Regions from separate parts of the Paenibacillus sp. MER 99-2 genome, predicted to be linked through region 3. Evidence: riboswitches for the same ligand, from Rfam matches in the RefSeq annotation. Region 3 holds a riboswitch; each other region holds the start of a gene.
The links. Region 3 has a riboswitch for thiamine pyrophosphate ahead of thiM (hydroxyethylthiazole kinase). Riboswitches for the same ligand answer to the same signal wherever they lie in the genome.
Positions count from the first base shown of each region.

Region 1 (7,213 bases), on a different contig from region 3:
ACCATATACATATGCAGATCCAAACGGCAGCAGCATTAACTTTACATTGGATGGATATGTATACGCTTATGATGCTATCCAAGGGAAATGGATTGAAGGTTTTCAGAAGGAACTGGCATCTAACACGCAAATCCCATTGTTACAGGATACCGACACATTTGAGCAAGTGAGACGAAGTTGGATTGTGACCAGTGTTCAGGAAGATCTTGCTGATGTTATTAATCGTCATAACGAATTCGCGCGTAGAAATGGCATATCTTATACGTTTACGTTACCGTTAATCCCGCAGGAGGATTGGTATAATTCGATTAACGATACAGGTATTATGGCATTTATCCAAGGTATACCTGTAGGGGATCAAAAAGTTAATAATTATGCTATTGGTGGAGGCAGACTTGTGAAGAAGACGGCAGTGGTCGGAGGAGTAGATCCATCAACTGGAGTCAAATATTACTATCCTTCTACATGTAACTATGGCTATAGAGCAGAAGAGGTCTTTGGCGACGGAAAACAAGCTGCAGCGCAAGGTTATTTTGAGCGTAATTGTTATGTCAGTGAACAAGCTCCATAAGTGAAAAAGTTTGCAAGAAGACATTACTTTCAGAAAAGACAGGTACGTGCTAGAATAGGTCTTTGGTACAATGTCTAAATTAGTGATTAAGTAATGTCAAATAGATAGGAGCAACCTCATCTTATGAGTTTATTGTCAGTTGAGAACGTGAGTCACAATTTTGGAGATCGCACGTTATTTAAAAATGTATCTTTTCGTTTACTGTCAGGTGAGCGAGTAGGTCTTGTTGGAGCAAATGGTGTAGGCAAATCCACGCTAATGAATATTTTGACTGGGAAATTGCTTAAAGATAGTGGGAAAGTAGAATGGACACCTAAAGTTCGTTATGGATATTTGGATCAGCATACCAAGCTTACGCCAGGTAAAACGATCCGGGATGTGCTGAAGGATGCATTCTTGCCACTGCTTGAGTTGGAAAAAGAAATGATGGCAATTACCGATCAGATGGCCGATGCTGACCCTGAGCAATTGGAACAGTTGCTTGAGGAAATGGGCGACATCCAAGAGCAGTTGGAGCAGGGCGATTTTTATTTGATCGATGTAAAGGTAGAAGAGATGGCAAATGGTCTGGGGCTGTCCGTTATCGGGCTTGATCGTGACGTTGCTTCACTTAGTGGGGGTCAGCGTACCAAGGTACTTCTGGCTAAGCTTCTCTTGGAGAAGCCGACAGCGCTTCTGCTGGATGAACCTACGAACTACCTGGATGTAGAGCATATCGAATGGCTGACCCGGTATTTGAAGGATTACCCGTATGCTTTTATCTTGATCTCCCATGATACAGAGTTCATGAATGAAGTAGTTAACGTGATCTATCACTTGGAATTTGCCAAGTTGACAAGATATGCTGCGAACTACAACAAGTTTCTTGAGATGGCAGATATGCAGAAGGCTCAGCATATTGATGCTTATGAGAAGCAACAGGAGTATATCAAAAAGCAGGAAGACTTCATCCAGCGGAATAAAGCACGTGCATCTACATCAGGTCGTGCGAAGAGCCGTGAGAAGCAATTGGGCAAAATTGAACGGATTGATCGTCCGGATGAGGCAGCCAAACCTACTTTCAAATTCAAAGATGCTCGTGCCAGCAGTAAAACGGTGTTTGAGGGCGTTGATTTTGAAATTGGATATTCTCATGCCTTATTACCTAAAATGACAATGACCATTGAACGTGGCGAAAAGATCGCCATCGTGGGTTGTAACGGTGTGGGTAAATCCACACTACTCAAAACGATTCTGGGTAAAATTCCGCCAATCAGTGGCAAAACATTTTTGGGAGATTATCTGGAAACCGCTTATTTTGAGCAGGAGGTACGAGCGGGGAATATCACTCCAATCGAGGATGTATGGAATGAATTTTCGCATCTGACGCAGAATGAGGTTAGGGGACATCTGGCACGTTGTGGATTAAAAAACGAACATATTACTCGTCCGCTTAACATGCTCAGTGGTGGAGAACAAGCGAAAGTGCGCTTGTGCAAATTGTTAATGCGCGAAAGCAACTGGATTTTGTTTGATGAGCCGACCAATCACCTTGATGTAACAGCCAAAGCTGAACTGAAGCGCGCCCTGCAAGAATTCAAGGGCACAGTGCTTCTCGTATCTCACGAACCTGATTTCTACGAGGATTGGGTTACGAAGACCTGGGATGTTGAAGCTTGGTCTGAGCAAAATTAGTCTACGTAGTCAAACGGGAATCTGAAATCCTCGGTGACAAAAAAAGGACTCTATGGTAATATAGGCTACAACTTCATATCAACACTAGGGGGGCCGCACGATGCGGCTGAGATGGAAGAATGCGATTCCGGACCCTTTGCACCTGATCTGGATCATACCAGCGTAGGGAAGTGGCGCGTTTTCGTTTATTAGGAACAGCACTCAGCATGAATGAGAGAATGCCTGTAGCTAAGAGAACAGCATGTTGTTTCTATGAGATTTTGCAATGGGGTATTCATTGCATGAATAGAACCTCTGTGTGTTGTTCAACACTTATTAAACGAATCAAAGCATATATTTCGCAGCCACTCCCCTACGGGAGTGGCCTTTTTGTTATGTCATTGTTTAAGAGAGGAGGTTATCTTTTGGTAATTACTGAAGAACATGACTCCAATGTCACAGCTTCTTTTGAGCTGCATGTTATCTCTCAAGGCGTAGGGAATTTGCACAACTTTGTAAGTGTATCGAAGGATATATGGCCATGGGTCGACTATATTCATATTCGAGAAAAACAACAGCCACCTAAACAGCGTAGGGAGTGGACAAACCAACTGCATCAATCAGGCGTTCCGTCTGATCGGATTGTGATTAATGGTGTGCATGAAGTGGGTCAAGGTGAAGGGTTGGCAGGTGTGCATTGGGGTCAGGAAGATTTCTCTAAAAGCGCGTTATCTATTAGTGACATTCGAAAACGGATTCGCATCGGTGTATCCGTTCATTCTGTAGCTGAAGCCAAGGCTGCTGAGCAACGGGGTGTAGACTATGTTTTTTTCGGTCATATCTATGACTCCAATAGCAAACCAGATATTCAGCCTAGAGGGCTGAAGCAGCTAGCTGAAGTGTGCACTAATGTAACTATTCCAGTAATTGCAATCGGTGGCATTGGGGTTGAGCACGTTCGTGACCTTCGCAGAGCTGGAGCAAGAGGCATTGCTGTCATATCACATATCTGGGCGAGTGAGAATCCAAAGCATGCGATTCGTGTACTAAGACAGGCGATCGTAGAATCGGAAGGTTAATCTTGAGCAAGGAGATGAGATGGTGAACGATGGAGCGAGAGTTCGGAGACGAAGCATTAACCGAGATTTACGTAAAACATTGTCTCGCAGTAGAACCAATGCTGGAATCCACGGAAAGCTTCATGCAGAAACAATTGTGATTGGTGGGGGCGTGATTGGTTGTGCAATTGCTTATGAGCTTGCAGCACGAGGACAAGATGTTCTTCTGCTTGAACGTGCGCGGATTGCAGAGGGTGCATCTTGTGCAGCGGCTGGAATGATTGCAGCAGATAGTGAGCATTTTTCTTCACCTATGATGGCGAACTTGGCAACCATGAGCAGACAACTTCTGCATGAGCAGTGCGAACAACTGAGCTCCCTGAGTGGGATGCATATTGGGTTTCAACAAAATGGTTTTATTACTCCTGTGCGTTTGGAAAAAGATTTAAACAGCGATTCCACTGCTACAGCACCACGATCAATCACGTCTGAAATTTGGTGGGATGTTATCAAGGCACAACAAAAGGCTCCATGGTTAAGCAAAAATATTTATGGTGCCTACTATCGACCGCTGGAATGTGACGTTCTACCTGTTAATTTGACTCAAGCTTATGCAAAATCAGCTCAGGCACTCGGAGCACGGATTATTGAAGGCGTGCATCATGTTAATCTTCGAGTGGATGCAAACGGAGTACAAGGCGTGGAAACTTCAATTGGAACGATGACATGTCGCAATGTCATTGTTGCTAATGGTTTGCAAGGGGAAGTGTTAATGAAGCAGGCTGGGCTTCAATTGCCGACTATGCCGGTCAAAGGCGAAATTGCAGCAGTGCAGTTCTCAGATCATTCTGGACAACTTGCCCCAGACAAAACGGTATACGCAGAGGACATTTATATCGTACCTAAGGCCAATGGAGAAGTATGGATTGGTGCGACCGTTTTACAGGGGGAATCTGATCTACATGTTTCAGCTGCCGGGTTACAAAAACTGCTTGAACGTGCTGCCAGCTGGGTACCTGGCATTGCAGAAGCTCAGTTTGTACGGGCATGGGCCGGAGTAAGGCCTTCAACACCCGATGGATTACCATACCTCGGCGCATGTGAGAGCATGCCTGGTTTATATGCAGCCTTTGGACATCATCGCAATGGAATCCTGTTAAGTGCTGTAACGGGTAGCCTACTAGCAGATTTTATTGGAGGTAAATCTTCAGAGGAGCTGAATGTGCAAGGTTGTCGTCCAGAACGCTTCAATAAAAGGGGGATCCTGCATTGAATATTATCGTCAATGGTCAACGGATGGAGATAGAAGACCGCTTGAACCGTGTAGATAAACTGCTGCACTCATTCGATCTTCATGTGAAAACTGTCGTTGTTGAGTTGAATCGCCAGATTCTTACTCGCGAACATCATGAGACGACCCATTTAAAAGATGGGGATCGGGTCGAAATTGTACATTTTGTAGGAGGGGGCTAAGTGATGTTGAAAATTGGTGAGCATGTCTTTCAGTCTAGATTATTGTTGGGTACAGGTAAGTTTGACGATTTAGAGGTACAGTCTCAGGCCATTGAAGCCTCAGGCACAGAGGTGCTTACGTTTGCCGTGAGACGTCTTAATCTTGAGGAGCGTAACAAAAAGCACTTTCTCGATAGGGTAGATCTTGATCGCTATACCTTGCTGCCTAACACAGCGGGCGCTTCTACCGCGGAAGAGGCTGTTCGAATTGCTGAACTCGCCCGTGCTTCCGGACTTTGTGATATGATAAAAGTAGAAGTAATCGGCGATGGAATTACATTGTTACCAGACCCGATTGAAACGTATAAAGCCTGTGAGATGCTGCTACATAAGGGCTTTACGGTTCTTCCTTATATTTCTGATGATGTTATCTTAGCCAAACGACTCCAGTTACTTGGTGTACACGCTATTATGCCTGGGGCTTCACCAATTGGATCAGGCAAGGGAATCATTAATCCATACAACCTTGAGGTTATTATTGAACAGGCAGTTGTACCTGTGGTTGTAGATGCTGGACTTCGTTCACCCAGTGATGCTGCTCGTGCGATGGAAATGGGGGCAGACGCTGTGTTGTTGAATACAGCCGTGTCTGGATCCGGTTACCCTGTGGATATGGCCAAGGCCATGAGACTCGGAGTGGAGGCAGGAAGGCTGGCATATGAGGCAGGAATGATTCCGGTAAAGCGTTATGCAGCAGCGAGTAGTCCGGCGGAAGGAATGATTCATACATGATGAATGAGACGTGTTCACCTGACCAAGGAGATCGATACTCCAGACAAGAGCGTTATGCTCCCCTTGGCAAGGAAGGACAGCGCAAACTAAGTAACGGTAAAGTTTTGATCGTTGGTGCAGGTGCACTCGGCACTGGAATTGCGGAGACACTGGTACGTTCTGGTGTAGGGCATGTCACGATTGTAGATCGGGACTATGTAGAGTGGAGTAACCTGCAACGACAGCAATTATATATTGAACAGGATGCATTGGAGAGAATGCCCAAAGCGATTGCGGCACAAAAACATCTCAGAGCGATTAATTCAACTGTTACAGTTGAGGGAATCGTGATGGATGTAAGGGCAGATGAGCTAGAGACTCTGATCCCACATGTTGATCTAATTATGGATGCAACAGATAATTTTGATACCAGATTATTGATCAATGATATGTGCCAGAAATATCGTATCCCGTGGATCTATGGCGGATGTGTCGGCAGTTATGGGATTACGTATACATTTGTACCAGGTGAGACACCTTGTTTGAATTGTCTGCTAGGAGAGGTTCCGCTTGGTGGCGATACTTGTGATACTTCTGGAATTATTCCTCAGGCTGTCCAGATGGTAACAGCGAATCAGACAGCCGAAGCGCTGAAATGGTTAAGTGGTCATCCAGAGGCATTAAGACGAAAGTTATTATCCTTTGATCTATGGCGTAATGAATATATTTCGATTAACGTGGATGGTGCCAAAAAGCAGCAATGTGCTTCCTGTGGCGAAACAGCTACATATCCATATCTCTCTGCTTCGAATTTGGAGAAGACGGACGTATTATGCGGCAGAGATACAGTACAGATTCGCACTGCACGCCCAACGAAACTTGATCTAGAGCGTACAGCTGAGCGTTTACGTGGACTTAATGAAGGTCAAGTTGAGGCCAATCCCTTCCTAGTTTCGTTCACAACGGGAGCACAACGCATGGTTATTTTCCAGGACGGGCGTATTCTTGTGCATGGAACGAAAGATACGGCAGAAGCACGAACACTTGTACATCGTTACTTTGGCTAAGTGGTCAATTTACCCAAAGAACATTAAACGATATGAACTAAACATTTCAATTAATACTAAGTTTGTACCGTATGCAGCACCCAGCACGCGGTATCCTGCCTCAATACAAGGGTTGTCAGCCACAGTCCATTCCTATAGGAATGGACTTCTTGGTTATGCGGCATGATAAACAAATAACGAAATGCTGTTCTGCATCTTGTGTTTATTTGTGATTAACTTTTGAGTGTGCAGAAATAACATGGCGAAGTTTGAGATAAGCCGGGTGAATACTACATGCAAATATCCATCCTTCTGGTGGGGAGCACAGATCGGACTGCACCTATGAAAGAAGTACTCCTGAATAATTCATATACCGTTGCAGAGCTTGGTTGGCAACAATTGCAGCAAGAGCAAGATACCCAACTGGATTCAATCCGTATGATCATTCTCTTGCGCGATGCGGATTCTGGGAAAGAACTATTGGAAGGCATTGAGTATCTAGCTCGAAAGAGTAAGCCTATTCCTATAGTGGTACTCACTTACCAGGCTTCGGATGAAGAAGTTGTGCGCTGGCTCGATCTTGGGGCGAATGATGTAATTGTAGAACCTGTTCACTGGAATGTCCTACTGGCACGCATTCGTAATTTGTTAAGGCTATTTGT
Region 1 covers NZ_JAMAUZ010000001.1:1,255,268-1,262,480, forward strand. Annotated here, with positions in the region: gene M3636_RS05715 (hypothetical protein) at 1-571, shown strand, start outside; gene abc-f (ribosomal protection-like ABC-F family protein) at 695-2,245, shown strand; TPP riboswitch at 2,322-2,431, shown strand; gene M3636_RS05725 (thiamine phosphate synthase) at 2,650-3,303, shown strand; gene thiO (glycine oxidase ThiO) at 3,323-4,555, shown strand; gene thiS (sulfur carrier protein ThiS) at 4,552-4,755, shown strand; gene M3636_RS05740 (thiazole synthase) at 4,759-5,526, shown strand; gene M3636_RS05745 (ThiF family adenylyltransferase) at 5,523-6,572, shown strand; gene M3636_RS05750 (winged helix-turn-helix domain-containing protein) at 6,846-7,213, shown strand, end outside.
Region 1: linked by a shared signal. The riboswitch ahead of M3636_RS05725 (thiamine phosphate synthase) and the one ahead of thiM (hydroxyethylthiazole kinase) in region 3 are both predicted to bind thiamine pyrophosphate.

Region 2 (7,213 bases), on a different contig from region 3:
CCAGAAACGAATTTCTTCTAGTATACGCAGGGGTAAGAGCGGTCCATATCCTTTCCATTGCATAACCAAGCATCCTCCCATCAGTGATATGATTCCGAACCCATTTTTAACATTGAAATTAGGCTAAAACTGCCCAGTCTCTGTATCCTCGAACATGTCGTGCATAGCCATCGCATCAATATATTCATAGAAGATGTTGTCCTATGTATATAAAAAAAGAGCCCCATAAGGGCTCTTACGTAGTTCATATTCAGGCGCAACATACTTCAGGACATGAACATTAATATCTATCCAGATCGTCACTGGTGGTCTTGGTTACATGACTCAGGAAGGTTGATACGCGGCGCAGGTATTCTTTGGGATGCTCACGGAAGATTAACTCATGATGGGCTCCGTCCACGATCCATTCCTCTGAATTGGCATTGGTTTGATTGGCTGCGAGTAGCTCCGCGATCGGATAAGGTGCCTTCTCGTCTTCCGTACCGTGAATGAAGAAAATCGGGAAAGGATAATCCTCGTTTTTGACCTCTTGATACGGAATTTGCTGTAATCCAGTGCCGTTCAGAACCGGGAACAACAGCTTCATAATCTCAAGTGTAGGTTGGCGCGGAAGATCGATCTGATTATGAATGTTGTGATACAGCGTATCTGGTTCCAGTAAAAATGTGCTGTCCAGAATCATCGCATCAACATCCTCGGTAAGAAGGCCTGTCTGTAATGCTGTGCCTGCACCCATGGAGAATCCCCATACGACGAGCTCCTCAGCACCTCGTTGCTTCGCCGTTTGAATGGCGCCCAGCAATTGTTGTGATTCCGCTTTGCCGCCTGTAGCGACGGCTTTATTCACCTGAGATGCAAAACCATAATCGAACATAATGACGTTAAATCCAAGTTGGTGCGCATAATGGGCAAGGTCATACATCGGAACCCAGGTTTCCTCACGGTTGGCACCATAGCCATGACTGAAGATAATCGTTTTGTTCACATCTTTGTCGGCAGGAATGTACCAGCCCTGCATCGTTCGGCTTCCGTCTGCCGCAGGGAATGTTATGTCTTCGTACTTCATATTCCTCGCTTGCATCGGATTAGAGAAGACAGGGGCTACCGTTGGGTTGGATAAGACCCAGGCGATGTAACCGTGTAGTGCAATAAAACAAAAGAGTAGAAAAAATACCACGGAGAGCAGCAACGCTACGATAATATGCTTGAACCGAATCAGCCTTGGCGATAACGAAGTAGGCAGATCGGACACTTTCGTTTGCAGCGGGGCTTCGCTCTGGGATGTCGAATACATGATTGCCCCTCCTTATAAGTTCAGATGAAATTGAGGATAACAACGAGAACCATCAACCCATATACGTAGTTCCTAAGTCACAGGAACGAATGATACAAATGCATAATCTATCTTTATCGTATGTTCCTATATAACCAAAGTCAATTGATTGGCAGCATTTGTTACGCAATTGTTATATAGTCCTGAGAGGATCTGGTTAACATTTCCTAAGCGTACAAATCGCGGAATATTTAGTCTTATAAAAAGGAGAATATTGCCCCTTTTTAGTTTACAGATGAGATCGTTTCTCATATAATTTATGTAACCAAGTTTCATGTGATGAAACATGAGGAGGCTTAGTGTCATGGAAGACCGCAAGTTGACCGTCAGGGCTGTGGAACGAGCCTTGGATATATTATTGTGCTTCACAACTCGGAGTGATCTGGGGCTTACCGAGATTGCAAGCCAGATTGGTCTGCACAAAAGCACGGTGCACCGGCTGATGGCAACCTTGGAAGAACGGGGATTTGTTATCCGGGATGCAGCTACCGAGAAGTATCGGCTTGGCATCCGCATCTGGGAGCTGTCCGCTCATATGTCCCGTAGTGATGACCCAGCTATCCTTCTTCTTCCTGCGATGGAGCGTCTGAGAGATCGACTCGGGGAGACGGTTAGCTTGTATTTGCGGGATGGCAGTGAACGGATTCGGATTCAGGCTGTTCAGAGCGATCAGGCTATACGGCGTGTAGCTCCTGTTGGTGTGCGCCTTCCTTTATCCGTAGGTGCGTCCAGTAAGGTGCTAATGGCCTTTGCTACGGAAGAGGATCGTGAGGAGCTGATGAATGGGCCGGAGTGGCCTGTCTTTATCGATCCTAAGGTCTATCTCGCGCAGATGAAGGATATTCTGGAGCATGGTTATGCAACGAGCTATGAGGAGCGTGAACCGGGAGCTGCGGCGGTATCTGTACCGATTATGGATCGCAAAGGCCAAATCGCTGCTGCATTGTCTGTATCAGGACCTGTCAGCCGTTTATCACAAGAGACGTTACATGAGTATGCACCCGTGTTGAAAGAAGCAGCTGCTCAGATGGGCTTGATGTTATCTTAACGAGTTTGTTCAACCACAACGCTCTTATGGAACATATATGTCATGATGAATCTGCTGATTCTGGAACATAAAGGTTGTTTTTCGTTCTCGGTTGAGCTATCCTGATATGGACAGCCCAGCCGGGCTTGATGAATTGAATATGACACTGCGGTATACTTGCCGCAACTTGTTAACGTTACTAGGGGAGTCCGAATTGTCCGGACTGAGACGGAATCGCATGAGATTCTGGACCCTTTGCACCTGATCTGGATCATACCAGCGTAGGGAAGTAATCGGCCAATCAACCACGAACATCAATGGGATGTAACCTATGGCTGAACTCAATTAGAGTTCGGTAATCGGTACATCATTGGTGATGGACATAGCCGGTTCCCTCGGGAACCGGCTTTTTTTATATACAGTGAGCAGAGACAAGATTTAGACTTCAGAGTTACTTTCGTAAAAAGAGCGGAGGTAGGTATCTGTTGTGGAATCTATTCAATTAGTTAGGTGAATGAACCTTACTCTGCTGCATGTTGTCTTACTGTATATGTCTCTCTAGGTAAGGTTGTCCTTGCTCCTTATATGGATGGTCTCCAGATTAGATGCGCTCGCATGGAAAAGAAGTGATGCAGTCGTGAAGACCAATGAGGAGGAGACAAAGACGATGAGTACAGAACAACCAATGATGGGACAAGGGAATACAGAAGCGCAGGCGGCAAAAGAAACAGGTTCGGCTGGAGGGGTTCAACCTTTTCCCGGCAGCCGTAAAGTATACATTCAGGGCTCACGTCCGGACATTGCTGTACCTGAGCGTGAAATAGCTCTTCATGACACGAGTACTCCCCAAGGGGTGGAGCATAATGAGCCGCTGCGTGTGTACGATACGAGCGGCCCGATGACCGACCCTGAATTTCACGCAGACATCCGGGCAGGACTACCTGCACTCCGCACACGCTGGATTACGGAGCGTGAGGATGTGGAGGCTTATGCAGGACGTACGGTGCAACCGGAAGATAACGGGCTCAAGGCGGGGAGTAGAAGAACCGGAGCTGAAGCTTACCCAGGCTTGCGTGGCAAGCCGCTGCGGGCTCAGGCTGGACGATGTGTAACGCAGATGCACTATGCACGCCAAGGCATCATTACGCCAGAGATGGAGTTTGCCGCGATTCGTGAGGGAGTAGAGCCGGAGTTTGTGCGACAAGAACTGGCCAGTGGCCGAGCGATTCTACCATCCAACATCAATCATCCTGAAAGTGAGCCGATGTTGATTGGTCGTCATTTTCATGTGAAGATCAATGCGAATATCGGGAATTCTGCCGTCTCCTCCTCCATCGAAGAAGAAGTGGAGAAGATGACCTGGGCTGTACGCTGGGGCTCGGATACCGTTATGGATCTGTCGACAGGAAAGGATATCCATACTACGCGGGAATGGATCATTCGTAATTCTCCAGTACCGATCGGAACTGTGCCACTCTATCAGGCGCTGGAGAAGGTCAATGGCGAAGCAGAAGCACTAACGTGGGAATTGTACCGAGACACACTCATTGAGCAGGCAGAGCAAGGCGTAGACTATTTCACGATCCATGCAGGCGTCTTACTGCGCTATATCCCGATGACAGCCAAACGTATGACAGGCATTGTGTCCCGGGGTGGATCTATTATGGCTGCGTGGTGTTTGGCACATCATCAAGAGAACTTTTTGTATACGCATTTTGAAGAAATCTGTGAAATTATGAAAAGGTATGATGTGGCATTCTCGCTTGGGGATGGATTGCGTCCGGGGAGTATCTATGATGCCAATGACGAGGCTCAGATGGCCGAGCTGGCTACACTGGGCGAGTTAACGCAGATTGCGTGGAAGCATGATGTACAGGTGATGATTGAAGGGCCGGGGCATGTGCCGATGCATAAGATCAAGGAGAATGTGGATCTACAGATGGAAATCTGTAAAGAGGCTCCGTTCTATACCTTGGGTCCACTGACAACGGACATTGCTCCAGGTTATGATCACATTACTTCAGCTATTGGAGCGGCGATGATTGGCTGGTTCGGGACATCCATGCTCTGTTATGTTACACCGAAGGAACATTTGGGGCTGCCTAACAAGGATGATGTACGAGAGGGAGTCATCGCCTACAAAATTGCAGCACATGCCGCTGACCTAGCTAAAGGTCATCCACGAGCTCAACGCCGAGATGATGCGCTGTCCAAGGCTAGATTCGAATTCCGCTGGCGCGACCAATTTAACTTGTCGCTTGACCCTGAACGGGCGCTCTCTTACCATGACGAGACATTGCCTGCTGAGGGAGCTAAGGAAGCCCATTTCTGCTCGATGTGTGGGCCGAAGTTCTGTAGTATGCGAATTACGCAAGACATTCGTGCATTTGCTGCAGACAAGGGGTTGTCCGAAGATGATGCGGTAGCCGCAGGGATGCAGGCGAAGGCTGAAGAATATCGGATGCGGTAGGTGAGATTGGAGATTGATAGTGCAGCAAAAAACAAAAAACAGTTCATCACATAAAATGAGTGATGAACTGTTTTTTGTTTGTAGCCTTCAGAATTGCTCTTTTGGTTTGACTAAATATTGGCCGTCGTTCACAGATATCTCTACTATAGTTTACTTCATTTTACTCCAAATTCGAAACAGAATACCTGCAATGACAAATAGTATGCCGTCTGCTAATTTAAGACTTCCACCGTAGATAAATGCAGAACAGGCCAAGCCTATAATAAACAAAATTAGAATGTATAAGAAACGCACTAACATTCACTCCTCTACAATAAATGGAACTGTGCTTAACATACCTTAAGAGTGTGAACAATAATTCAAATTTATCTAATAAGATATAATGTTCTTAATACTCAGAGTAAATTAATAATAGAAATTTTTTAGTGTTCCTCTGGAATCATTATTGGCCGAACCCGAAAAACTAACGCTCAAAGCTCCGAAAGTTAATCCAACACTATGTAAGCCATAAAATACATATTAATATTAAATAGACTAGATACAAAAGTATAAAACTAGTGCCCTAATCTACTCCCCATTCCAACATTCAATGCGGTGCTATGCCTAGCTTCTTCTCCAAATACGTTGCAAGCAATGCCAAAGGGCTATGGATCGCAATACCGGTCTCTACTGTAACTCGCGCAGCAGCGGGCGCCATGGATAATTGGGCTGCGACTACCGTTTTGCCGGGATGCTGCCCAGCAATGTACTGTAATCCTTCACGTACTGCTGCAAGATAACCTTCCTTGTCACCGCGCATAATCAATTGAAACGTCTCAGGAATGCACACGGCTTCTGGCTGAGGCACCTCGGTAACACAGTTCTGCTCTTTCTCATAATCTTGCTGTAAAGCCCGATACACCCGTGCCATTGTACCTTCAATTGTAGCTGGATTGGTAAAAGCGAATATGTATTCATTGTCCATCCGTTGTATCTTCGCTAGTAGTGGATCATCAATGCCAATGACAGGAATGGCAATCTTTCGTGCTTCCTGTTCCAGAACAGCAGCAAACAGGGTGCAGGTCACGAGAATGGCATCGGTATGGCAGCGCTCAATCCATTGCAGGGTTTGAGATACTTTGTCCTTCGTTATTGCGTCAGAGAAGCCTTCATCATGTTTAAGCCGATCCAGACCGGGATCAACATAATGCACGAGTTCCACCGCATAGGCAGACAAAGCTTCTTCGACCAGGGTAATGTTGGAATAGTGAGCGTGAAAACAACTGATGGTAAGCATAGTATTTCTCCCCCTAATGGCTTCAGCTGCCTGTGAGCAGCCTAGGCTTGCCAAAGTTTTAACCCATTATAGAGGATAGGCGAATAACCGTCATCCCTAGCGTTCTGGAAGGACGGTAAGCTGGGTGTAACCGAATAAGAACAAGAGACCGGTTAGAGCATGATATATTAGCGCATAGATGGCGTAGCGTTCTTATTGGCGATCTTTTGCTGCAAAATTTCATGAAAGGATAGACCTTGAGTGCTCTCATTCTCCTTTTTTGGAGCATTGGTCGCCGTGTTGCGCGGATATTGGTGGTGATACGGGATCATTTGCTGAATAGGCATGCGGATCATCTTGGTTCCTCCTTTGATGCGTAATTTATGTATTCATGATTTATAGGTATATGTGACTTGTTATACGAAATGAGCCAATTTATGATGTAATTCCAATTGGATTGTAGTGATTTTACCCGGTATTTGAGAGATGTAAACGTTTTTAGGGAAATTCAGGAATAAAGGACTGCATTTCGAAGAGGCTAAATGGGAGGATAGAATCGGTTGTTAAGTGAATAGACCCAATTTTAAATAAGTCAACCATGACCTAATTGAGACATATTGTCTGGTTGAATAGGTATGGGAAATGCTAAGTAACTTGGTACCTTAGACCGTTGTTTGGAGGGGAGAAAGGCAATTTGTTTGCGCGAATAATGAGTCGTTGCATGGATTCTACTTTAGTAATTGACCTTTCATTGGCTAAAATCATTTGCTAAAAGTACATATAACAAAAAGCCATCGGATTCCTCCGACAGCTCGCCTGAATATGATCTTAGAATTTAAATTTAGGATGAAGGATAGCTATCACATCAAATAAAAATCTACTATTTTGACTGAACAGCAATATATACGTCTACCTGAACATTCTCAGGGTCGATACTACGTTCATCATATAGCTCGAAGTCACCCGTAAATGTACGTTTATGCTGATCCGCCCAAGCCCATACTGCCCCCCATGCTTCACCTACAACTTCTGCCATAGGTCCTCTTCTGGAGGTGAACACGGCGTACGTAGCTGGAGGTAGATCAACTGAATTCATGTCCTCGGGCAGCCTTTCGTCCGCAGAAACTT
Region 2 covers NZ_JAMAUZ010000011.1:62,300-69,512, forward strand. Annotated here, with positions in the region: gene M3636_RS26515 (Fe-Mn family superoxide dismutase) at 1-63, opposite strand, end outside; gene M3636_RS26520 (alpha/beta hydrolase) at 281-1,294, opposite strand; gene M3636_RS26525 (IclR family transcriptional regulator) at 1,638-2,381, shown strand; TPP riboswitch at 2,552-2,665, shown strand; gene thiC (phosphomethylpyrimidine synthase ThiC) at 3,046-4,830, shown strand; gene M3636_RS26535 (hypothetical protein) at 4,981-5,124, opposite strand; gene M3636_RS26540 (hypothetical protein) at 5,417-6,106, opposite strand; gene M3636_RS26545 (hypothetical protein) at 6,274-6,441, opposite strand; gene M3636_RS26550 (zinc ribbon domain-containing protein) at 6,966-7,213, opposite strand, start outside.
Region 2: linked by a shared signal. The riboswitch ahead of thiC (phosphomethylpyrimidine synthase ThiC) and the one ahead of thiM (hydroxyethylthiazole kinase) in region 3 are both predicted to bind thiamine pyrophosphate.

Region 3 (7,213 bases):
GCTACTGCTCAGCCAGGGTAAATATGCGAAATTAGTATAGTTTTTATTACACACTATTCTTATTTGTTAACTTTGTTTTGAGATGTAACGATTCTATCATTGAGCTTGTCTCTACACAATTCATCGAGCAATCAATAGTTCCTATATCACTATCAAAATAATCTATATGGCAAAGTAATAAGAAAAGCAGTGAGGTCTCTAGCTGGCGCATAATCCAAGCGCCCGGCGGGGTTGGCGGTGCAGGGGTGCTTGGCTACGCCAGCATCCCACGCACCGCCGCAGCGAACCGCGCAGCCGCTGCGCGCACGTCGGCCGCGCCCGCAATGGCGGAGATGACGGCTACGCCGTCGGCTCCAGCCGCCATCACGCCGGCCGTGGTATCGGGCGTAATGCCGCCGATACCCACCACCGGAACTGCGATGCCTGCGGCGCGCAGTTCCAAGATCCCTGCGGGGCCCAGCACAGCATGGGCATCCGCTTTGGAGCGCGTCGGGTACATTGGCCCGACGCCAAGATAGTCGGCGCCCGCCTGCACCGCACGGCGGGCTTCCGACGCAGAGTGGGCGGATACGCCAAGCATCCGCCCAGCTCCAATGCGGGCGCGTACAAGCGCCGCGTCCGCATCGTCCTGGCCGACATGCACGCCGTCGGCCTCCACTGCTACAGCCAGCTCCACATCATCGTTCACGATGAACGGTATCCCGTGCTGGCTGCACACCTCGCGAAGCCGCCATGCCAGAGCCAGGCGGGCTTCGCCAATCAGGGCATCAGTTCCTTTTTCCCGGAACTGGAACAGCGTGATGCCGCCAGCAATCGCCTGGCGCAGCACCTCCACAGGGTCTTGCGTGGTATTCACGCTACCCACCACCAAATACACCTGCATTGCGCGTCGCACCGCGTCTGCATGCAGCTTAGGCATCACCGCTCACCCCGCTGCCTGCGCTGATACGCAAAATGATTCGTCGGCCCATGCCCAGCGCCAATGCCAAGCTCATCTTCAATGGCTGCCTGAATGAACGCTCGCGCAGTCGTGACGGCAGCCAGAACGGACGAACCCTTCGCCAGTTCAGCCGTAATGGCGGCAGAATACGTACAGCCTGTTCCGTGAGTATGAGGGGTCACTATACGAATATTCTCCAGATAGTGAAAGGACTGTCCATCATAGAGTACATCGACAATCATGCCGCCCGTATCATGGCCGCCTTTGATCAAGGCATACGTAGAGCCCATCTGCACAAGGCGTCGGGCTGCTTCTTCCCGTTCACTTACATTTCGAATGGACATACCTGTCAGTAGTTCAGCTTCAGGAATGTTTGGCGTGGTAATCTGTGCATGCGGGATCAGCTCCGTAATCAGTGTCTGAATAGCCTGCTGTTGAAGCAGCGGTGCGCCGCCCTTGGCTACCATAACGGGATCAATGACCAGATTAGACCATTCATAATGGCGCCATTTCTCAGCAACCAATTGGATAATCTCCGTACTGTAGAGCATGCCTGTTTTCACCGCATTTGGTTTGAAGTCGTCTCCGGTTGAATCAAGCTGTTGGGCTATGCCTTCATACGAAATAGGAAATACACCCTGAACTCCTGTTGTATTCTGCGCCGCAATGGCAGTAATAACGGTCATGCCGTATACATTAAGTTCCTGAAAGGTTTTGAGATCGGCTTGAATCCCAGCGCCGCCGCCATTGTCCGATCCGGCGATCGTTAGAGCCTGAGCTATACGCATGATGTATCTCCACCTCCATGGATATGACGAATGAGAGCACGCTGTTTCAGTACCGACGGAGATACATGATCGAGTTGATTCAATAGCTCGACCTGAAAGCTGCCTGGGCCCTGGCTCTCCGTACGATCTGCAGCAATCTCAGCAACAACGCCGTAGAAGGTGAGTGCTTCTACAACGCTATCCAGCCGTTCATCGTCATCAGTCGCCACAGCTGCAAATGCGCCAATGACAGCACTGAGCAGACATCCCGCACCGGTAACTTGAGTTAAGAGGACATGACCGTTACTCACAAGGTAGGTCTGATGACCATTCGTAATGACATCTTCGCGGCCTGTGATCACAACGATACAGTTTAACTGCTGAGCTGCCCGCTCGGCTATTCCGATACGATCTCCTTCACCTTGTCCAGCATCTACACCTTTGCTATTCCAATGCTCGCCAATAACATTGGCGACTTCTGCCACATTGCCACGCAGGATCGTGAGACGTAGCTCACGAACGAGCATCTGAACCTGCTCGGAGCGATAGGAAGTGGCACCAGCACCAACAGGGTCGAGGACGACAGGAACCTGATGGGCGTTGGCAGATATACCAGCGAGCAGGATGGACTGCACCACATCTTTATTAAGTGTGCCAATATTAAGGACAACCGCGCCGGACATTTTCGCAACATCGGCAACCTCCTCATGTGCATAAGCCATAAAAGGCGATGCTCCAAGTGCAAGCAAACCATTGGCTACAAAGGGAGCAACCACAATATTGGTGATATTGTGTACTAACGGATTTTGAGTGCGTATGCGTTCTAAGTAAGACATCTGTTTTCCTCCTTGTATTACATCTAGGCTGGGAGCCTGAGCTTGGCTTCATTTAGACCTGTTCCAGTGCAGGTTGTCTGTCTTTAAAAATGCAAAAAGCCCCGCCCATTTCCGGAGAAATGAGTGGGGCTGTAGTTTCAATTCGCAAGTGTATTTCATCTTACATGTTCTGCATGATGAAACGCATGAAGTTTATTGAAAGGCCGCTCCACTTCCCTCCGCTGGTATGATCCAGATCAGGTTCAAAGGGTCCGAAAGTTCATTCGTCTCAGCCGTTAGGCTCCCCCAGTGCAATTGTTCAACTATATTCAGTTATAACCGTTTTTGAACAGGTATTTATAGCTCCAGCATATATCACATGCAAGCCGGATGTAAAGAAGGGATGATCCAAATTTATGCTTCGACATAGCAACAGGAAATTGATACGAAACGTTGTTGTTCCCTACTTCCCAACCCGATATAATAGAGGTTGTTCCAAAAGTACACTTAGATCACGCAATGGTGAAAGTGTTATCGTTATATCACGAAATGAAGGTGGGACGCTCTCCCTCCGGAGAAGAATGGGGATCCGAGTTGAAAACATTCAAGAAAGTCTACATCGAAATTACAAGCATCTGTAACTTGGCGTGCAGCTTCTGTCCACAGACCAAGCGTGCCAAAAATTTCATTGACCCTGACGTCTTTAACAATATACTGGATCAGATTAAGCCACATACCAAACACATATATCTTCACGTCAAAGGTGAGCCGTTACTGCATCCCAAAATCGATCTGTTGCTGGATTCTGCACATGAGAAAGGATTCAAGGTCAACATCACGACCAATGGTACGCTACTGCCCAAGACGCAGCATAAGCTTCTTGGCAAGCCAGCGTTACGTCAGATGAACTTCTCCTTGCACAGCTTCGACGGACATGAAGGCTCGACAGACCGCGAAGGATATTTGAATAACATATTGACCTTTGCTCGTGAAGCAGCGAAACATAATGTCATTATTTCGTTCCGACTCTGGAACCTGACACAGGATAATTTTACGAATGCCCAGATGAACCGAAATCGCGAAACGCTTGAGGTGTTAGAGCGGGAGTTCGACTTGGATTTTCGGATTGAAGAAAAGGTCGTACCGGGTAGTGGAGTCAAAATTGCTCCGAATGTATACCTCAATCAGGATCATGAATTCCAGTGGCCAAGCTTGGATGCACCAGAGGATGACGGTAAAGGCTTCTGTCATGCACTTCGTAGTCAGGCCGCCGTATTGGTGGATGGCACGGTTGTACCGTGTTGCCTGGATGGCGAAGGTGTAATTAACTTAGGCAACGTACATGAGAAGTCATTCTCGGAGATCGTTGACGGGGAACGGGCCAATAACTTATTTTATGGATTCTCGAAGAGGCAGGCCGTGGAAGAGTTGTGCCGTAAGTGCGGGTATCGCCAGCGGTTTGGTGCATAGTATGCATCGTTAGTCATCACAAATAAAGACTTAAGATCACGTTATCTGGTTACAGATGACGTGATTTTTTGCTGTTTTTGTACAATATTCATGTGTTCATCTGCCCTAAATAGAGCATATTTGAAGTTCAGAATAGCATACTGCCCGGATAAGCCAGCGTACGTAATGTGCTGATAAGGAAGGCTCCAAGGCGAATGCCAAGACATATCATCTAATGATTATTCTCGTTACATTCCTTATTTGGTAGGATCAGGATACGTTCCAAGCAGAGGTGCACATCTGGGGAACCGTGAGGACAAGCGTAAGCTTATGCGCTACCAATCCATATCAATAGAGGAGGACGTTTTCGATGAAAAAATTGTTAACGATGTTATTGTCGGTTGGTCTGGTCGCTTCCGTATTTGGTGCAATACCTGCTTCTGCTGCTCCCGAGATTGTGAAGACAACCATCGTTGTAGAGAAGGGCAAGACGTATGATGGAAAAGGGAAAAGCGTCGCTGCTGATCCGAATACACTTGGTGATGGCAGTCAAAAGGAAAATCAAAAGCCTATCTTTCGCCTTGAGGCAGGCGCCACATTGAAGAACGTAGTCATTGAAGCCCCAGCAGCTGATGGCGTGCACTGTTATGGTAGCTGTAACATTGAGAATGTCACTTGGAAGGATGTTGGAGAGGATGCATTGACCTTGAAATCATCAGGAACGGTGAACATCACGGGTGGAGCAGCCTACAAAGCCTATGACAAAGTATTTCAGATGAATGCATCCGGAACCATTAACATCAAAAATTTCAGAGCAGATGATATTGGCAAGCTTGTTCGTCAAAATGGAGGCACCTCGTATGCTGTGACCATGAATGTAGATAATTCGAACATTTCCAATGTGAAGGATTCCATTTTGCGCACAGACAGCGGCAGTACGAAGGGGAAAATTACGAACACCAGATATTCGAAGGTGCCAACGTTATTCAAAGGGTTCTCGTCAGGCAATACAAGTCAATCAGGGAATACGCAGTATTAATGCAACGTACAGATAAAAGGCATCCCGTGGGATGCCTTTTCCTATAGTTTCAGCTAGATGAGGTAGCATGCATGTCCATAAGGCTCCTACTTCTACTTTTCATCCGGTACGTTAACAAAGATACTTCCTTTGGATGGTACAGCCGCCCCTTCAGCTACCAAGCCGGCTTTGTTAGTGACCGTATAAGAGGTTTCCTCGGCCATGAGTGAGTACTGGAATGACACGATCGTTTTACCAGCTAATGAAGGGCGTGTTCCAGCTTCAGCATATGGCTTCGTTTTGACGAAGAATAGATCACCAAGAGTCCCGGAACCGTTACCTATGTTTGCTTGCCATTTGAGTAAGGCCTGACCGTTTTTAACCTCATAATAACTGATTAGATCGTTGTTTTCGTTAATGAAGAATCGATCTTTTTTTCCTTGTTCAAATATATAGGTTGTGGTGGAGTCCACATCACCACGCTCTTCACGTAGCTCCAGACGAGGTTGTCCCAACTTCGAGAAACGTGGTAGATGAATTGCAGCCTCGCGCGCAGCCACGAGATCGTTGCCGTTATATGCTTTAACGAGGGCAGTATCCGTTTGATAGATGTAAGCTTCCTTCGCGGCCTGATTCCAACTAACCTGGGCGCCAAAGGCATCGCCAATGGCTCGGAGTGGGAGCATAGCTTTGCCATTGACCAGAATAGGAGCTGCTGCAAGTGTCGCTGTTTGACCATTTTTCGTTATCGTTTTGGTGTTAGGCGCAAGAATGTATTTGTCGCGATCGGTCTGGATGCTAATTTCTTTAGTTTTGTTGTTATAGCCGAATGTATAGTTGCCCAAGAATTGAAGTTCGGTCAGTGCTACATAGGTGACACCTTGCCGAATGACGACGTCATAGGAAGCTGGAATGTTATTAATGTACGCCGTGGGTTTGTGATTAGTAGCTGCTTCCACGACATGGGGGGACAGCAGAGCAGGTGCCGTACCTGCGGTGAGAATCGAGGCGGCAAGAATCATCTTCCATTTTTTCTGCTGCCAAGCTGAGTGAATTGTTTTCATCATAATCAATCTCCTTTCTAGTTTACAGACGGCTGGATATCCCAAAAGTTTCATATTCTTGCAAATTACATTCTGTCATTAACCTAACGTATCTATAGCGAAACAATGCTCGCAGGTGGATTCAGACACTAGATTAGTAAGCGTACCAAGGTAGTTTTAGTGAACATAGCATTGCTACAATTACCCATATGGTGTACATTAGAGGCAATGAAATAAGTGAACCGGGTGCTCAATGAAGTTGGGCTGAGAGGGTGGCCTTATGCTGCTGACCGTATATCTGATCTGGGTAATGCCAGCGTAGAGAACATAGAATCACAGTGAACAAGACGTTGAAAAGCGTAATGAGTGCCATTTCGAAGCTTAGTTATTTTGCAATCATCTATGGATTTACATATTGCGATCCTGTTTAAGAGGGTCACTGAAAACTTATGCAAAATATAATGACGGATGTGAGTCCGATCACGTAATGAAATGCACTTATTATATTTTTGGTACATTGTCTACTGCTGATCATCATGATCATACGTAGGTCTGCCTGGAAACCGGGGAGGCTTTTTTTGTGTTCTACCAATTTAACGAGATAAGGGAAGGAAGTTGTTCACATGGGAAATGCAGTGCGCAGTAATAAGTTGAGGTTGACGGATATTTTAGTAACGATTGTGATTGCGGTTGTGTTTGGCGTGATCTACAAAATATGGGGGCCTACTTATGATCTAATGAAGCCTTTCGGAATACATGCCGAGCAGATGATCTATGGCATGTGGTTTATGGCAGGAACCTTTGCCTTTGTTGTGATTCGCAAACCCGGTGTAGCCATCTTAGCCGAGGTTGCCGCAGCAACAGTTAGTGCTTTTCTGGGAAGTGAATGGGGTATGTCTACGCTGGTCTATGGACTATTGCAGGGGCTAGGAGCCGAGGTCTTTTTTGCAGCGTTTCGCTATCGTCTTACAAACCTGTGGGTAACCTGCCTTGCAGCGGTAGGTGCAGCAGCGGCTTCGCTTATATTGGATTACCAGTATGGATACATCGATTCATTGTCGGCATGGAATTATACCTTGTTTATCGGTTTCCGCTTCCTTGGAAGTATTATCATTGCAGGTGTGTTTGCTTATTATCTAGCCAAAGCGCTGGAGCTTACTGGGGTAACACGTTCGCTTCGA
Region 3 covers NZ_JAMAUZ010000006.1:190,907-198,119, forward strand. Annotated here, with positions in the region: gene thiE (thiamine phosphate synthase) at 254-919, opposite strand; gene thiD (bifunctional hydroxymethylpyrimidine kinase/phosphomethylpyrimidine kinase) at 919-1,728, opposite strand; gene thiM (hydroxyethylthiazole kinase) at 1,719-2,543, opposite strand; TPP riboswitch at 2,740-2,840, opposite strand; gene M3636_RS22345 (radical SAM/SPASM domain-containing protein) at 3,117-3,992, shown strand; gene M3636_RS22350 (pectate lyase) at 4,342-5,010, shown strand; gene M3636_RS22355 (copper amine oxidase N-terminal domain-containing protein) at 5,103-6,056, opposite strand; gene M3636_RS22360 (ECF transporter S component) at 6,656-7,213, shown strand, end outside.